One region of the Desulfosporosinus acidiphilus SJ4 genome, then DNA from elsewhere that is predicted to be linked to it. Evidence: riboswitches for the same ligand, from Rfam matches in the RefSeq annotation. Region 1 holds a riboswitch; the other holds the start of a gene.
What was found. A riboswitch is a leader RNA that binds a small molecule or an ion and turns the genes downstream of it on or off. The one in region 1 is predicted to bind cyclic di-GMP.

Region 1 (2,204 bases):
TGCAGGTTTGCAATCGTTAATCGTGGTAAGTCACGATGGGAAAATCAATCTGCTTAGTTGGCAGATTAATGATTATCAGTGCGATAAACTTGTTACTTCTTTGACTAGCGGAAAACGAACAAAAAAAGTTGTTCCCCTGGGACTGCTCTTAAAGTCAATAGAAGCATTATGACGAAAAGCGATATCGTAACAGATGCTCAGGCCTAATCCTGTTCCGTTCTCTTTTGTCGTAAAAAAAGGTGTACCAATTCTGTCCAATTGTTCTGTTGGGATACCTCCGCCCTCATCCTCAATACATAGGATCACAAATTCGTTCTCAACATATGTCTGAATAGTTAGCGTTCCCCCTGCTTTCATTGCCTCTAAGCTGTTACGACATAAATTAAGCACTAATTGTGAGATTTCATCCGGATTGAGCATAGTATTAGGGGTTTCTCTGGTATTAAATTCTATTTGTTTATCCTGAGAACCTGAGTCTGCCTCAAGCAATGGATATAGATGTCTTAAAATTTTGTTGATATTAAAGTATTGGAGCCCTTTCGTGGAATTTCTTGATATTGCCAAGTAATCCGAGATAATCGAATTGGCTCGATCAAGTTCATTAATCATTAGCTCAAATATCTGACCTTGTAATTGAAACTCCGGTTTAGACCCAAGAAACTGGAGATATCCCCGTACCACCGAAATCGGATTCCTAATTTCATGGGTTATCCCTGCGGCCATTTGGGCCACTAAATTCAGACGTTCTAGATGTGCCATTTCTCGATGCAGGCGAGACAGTTCTTGCTCTCCCTTTTTTCGCTCTGTAATATTGTAAAGGGTTTTTATGACAAGTCTTGTTCCATCAATATCTCTAAATGGCTGATATTTGGCTTCGTAAATTTCTCCGTTATAGAAAGTATCCTCATTTTCCATAGGCCGTCCTTCAACAAACACTTCATTTATCTTACAGTTCTCACAAGGGGTTGTCCTTCCAAACATATTGTAACAGAACTCAACGTGATCCTCACCAAATTCTCTGTTATAATTGCGATTTGCGAAACGAACCTTATAATTTTCTTCCACTACAATGACTATACCCGGCAGACTGTTCAACAAATCGAGCATCCGTTGATGATCCTCTTTGATTGCTTCACTTTTTTTTCTTTGCTCATTATTGATCTTTATTAAGAGACTACCCGTTACCCCCCCCCAAAATAACGAGTATCCAGGAAATTCTTAGTGAATGATTATGAGAATCAAGCCATCTGTCAAAGCAAAAAAGAATAAGTCCAATTAGGAGTCCTAGGACTATAAATTTTCTTTCTTTCATCTTTTTCTCCCTCAATATTATAGGATTCTTCTTATGGCTGGACGAAGATAATCTTCCCAAGTGAAAAGCCTGGTTTATTCATAAAACCAGGCCGGTTGCGCTACTTGTTCCACATGTATAAAGCGCCCAAATTATAATACATGTTTCTAAACTTCCTAATTTGTATTAAATTAGCAAAAAATAAACATTTTTGTTCTAAAACTCTTTATGTGTAGTATAACATAGATATACTGTTCTAATTTGTCACATTATGTAACTAGTGGAAGAAAAAGTTTTGTTTGATTAGTATACGACTTATATTAATACTTTATTTTAGAGAAAAGCATACGCTGCATTAAAAAAAGTTTAATGCAGCGTACTCCATTATTAAATATTAAAGTATAACGGTATTGTAATGGTAAAAGGGATAGTGAAAGGTCTAATATACGATAAATGTAAAGTACATCGGATAAACAAAGAACCTTTTTGTCCCCCTGCATACAGCAGGAACACTATTACATCCCTTTAAGTTTAGAATTTAATGGTTTTGGGCTCAGTTGTCATAAATGTTGCCGTTGCATCTTCAAAATACAGCACCTCAAAAACTCCATCATCAACTTTGTACATTTTTGTAAGTGAAGGATTCTGGTCAAGCATAGCTTGTTTTGCTTCCGGTCTTTTATCAACGATCGCCTTTGCTTCTAAGCGAAACCAGCCGCCATCTTTGTTTAAGGCAGCAATTTCGATTTTAGTGTTCTTTTCAATTTGTTTAAATACGTTCTTTGTATTGTTTGTGCATATATACAGCTTGCCCTCAAATTTTGCTACCGCTCCAAAGGGGCGGTTTCTCGGCTGATCACCATCCATTGTTGCAATAAAGAAAACCTGGTTGTTTTTAAAAAACTCGAATACT
Region 2 (2,204 bases), 880 kb from region 1:
TAATTTCTTCTCTGGTCATTGTTTCGAATAGTGCCTGGGCCCGCTTCTTTAAGTCAAGAATATCTTGCCGGACAAGTTCAATTTTGGAGATTTTTTGCTCAACCAAGGCAAGTTCTGCATCAAGGTTATCTATATGTACTATCATTCCGCCACCGAAGCCCCTGGGTTCAATGTTATAAAGACCTCGCTAATTTATTTAATTCCATCGACATGGACGTAATTTCTTCAATACTTGCAGAAATTTCTTCAGAAGCGGCAGCTTGTCCTTGACTGGCATCCAGGGACATCGTACTTTTACGGCTTGCTTCTTCAACGTTCTGTTTTATAGTATCTGTCAATTGTTTGATTCTGGGAACCGTGCTCTTGGATTGAGCGGAAAGCTTTCTAATCTCTTCGGCAACAACGCCAAATCCCCTGCCTGCATCGCCCGCTCGAGCTGCTTCGATAGAAGCGTTCAAACCTAACATTTGTGTTTCATCGGCAATCTTCTTAATAAAAGCCGATACTTTGTTAATCTCCTCCGATATATTAATTATTCCTTTAATATCCGCATTAAGTGCTCCTTCATTGGAGTGAATTTCCGAAGCAGAAGCCGAAAGTTCCTCTATTGCTGCAGCGATGCCTTCCAAGCTGCTTTCAAGATTATGCGACACCTCACGCAAGGTAACCGCTGTTTTCTTCGGAGTTACAATTCCTAAGGTAGCCACGAGATTTTTCTTTTCATCATCATACAGTGGGAAATTAGCAATCGTAAGCGGTTGCCCATATTTCGTGGCATCAATCTCTTCAATAATAGGTTTTTTGGTCTTAAGCGCCCGATAGGCAATATCCGTTTCTTTTAGTTCATAACCTACGGTGATAGACGGCATATCAAATTTCTGCGAGGCCTGGGTGTAAGCGATTTTTGTCAAATCCGACATGTATATAAAAGCCCCTTCCGGGAACATTTCTGATAAAATCGGGGCAAAATCTCCAAAAGCAGCAGCGACTGGGTGCAATTTAGGCAATGCGATAGAAAAAGCTCCCCAAATATTGCCGTTCTCTTCGATGATAGGAATTGAGACGATGAAAACTCTCATGCCATAAACAGTACGAGGAACATTCTGTGTTACAACCTTTTTTTCTCGTATTGCTTGCATTGTCGTGGTATCCTCGTTTAGCTTGTTGCCAACTTTAAAAATGTCTAAGGAAAATGAGTCCGATGTTTTTACCCAAACAAACGTATCATGTTCCACAACGCCAAACAATGCGCCGCCGGGAATTAAATTGGCTAATAATTCAGCCATGATCTTACATGCCTCAACGCCTGCAAAAGCTATCATCTCATATCTCTCCTATTCTTGTTACCAAATCAGCGTTTTGGTTCAAGCTATTCAGCGCTAGGCAAAAGCAATGCCGCCAAGGTTTATATTCTTGACGACAAAGACATTCAAAACACTATTGTGCAACCCGGCTATCTTTCGTTAATAGAAAGACCCGTGGCTTTGCGTCCTTAGCTTTCACCAAGTTTGCCTTTGTCTTTTATTGTATATTATAGCACAAGAATGTAATCGAATGTTGATATTAATAAAAATATAGGGAATATTTCAATTTATAGTAATACTTTAGGGCAACGTTCTTTTCGCATTCAATAATCTCAATTCCTTAGAGGAGAATCCTTTTCTAATCGCGAACATATTTAAATCACTATGGAGGTGACTTAATAATGTATTTTACACCACTATTTGAAAATGATGTGCCGGCGGAACTTCTTTCCTGACGGATTGATGATGATATGCTCTTCCGTCTGGAATACCGATGCAATTTTAAAGACGGAGGGAACTACTGTGTCAAATAACAAACTAGGCTCATTATACCTAGCTTTAGCAGCAACTATTTGGGGCGGCATGTATGTTATAAGTAAAGTCGTGCTAAGTTTTATATCACCCTTAGAATTAGTCTGGCTCCGTTATGTCATTGCCCTGGTGGTCCTTACAGCGATGTCTGTCTTAACGCATCAATCCTGGCATATACGAAGGCGAGACATTCCATTGATACTGGCTATTGGCCTAACCGGCTATGCTATATCGATCTGGACTCAATTTCTAGGAACAAAGCTATCAACTGCGCAGATGGGTGCCGTGATTACATCTGCAACTCCAGCATTTATGGTAGTATTTGCTCGATTTTTACTCAAAGAAAAAATTACTTTTCGCAAATGGGTC

Region 2: it holds a riboswitch for cyclic di-GMP, as region 1 does, so the genes downstream of both, DESACI_RS08115 (methyl-accepting chemotaxis protein) here and DESACI_RS04060 (ATP-binding protein) in region 1, are expected to answer to the same signal.

The regions. Positions count from the first base shown of each region.
Region 1 covers NC_018068.1:878,381-880,584, reverse strand. Annotated here, with positions in the region: gene DESACI_RS04060 (ATP-binding protein) at 76-1,107, opposite strand; cyclic di-GMP riboswitch class II at 1,393-1,477, opposite strand; gene DESACI_RS04055 (pyridoxamine 5'-phosphate oxidase family protein) at 1,823-2,204, opposite strand, start outside.
Region 2 covers NC_018068.1:1,763,258-1,765,461, reverse strand. Annotated here, with positions in the region: gene DESACI_RS24495 (hypothetical protein) at 1-145, opposite strand, end outside; gene DESACI_RS08115 (methyl-accepting chemotaxis protein) at 174-1,322, opposite strand; cyclic di-GMP riboswitch class I at 1,441-1,523, opposite strand; gene DESACI_RS08110 (DMT family transporter) at 1,827-2,204, shown strand, end outside.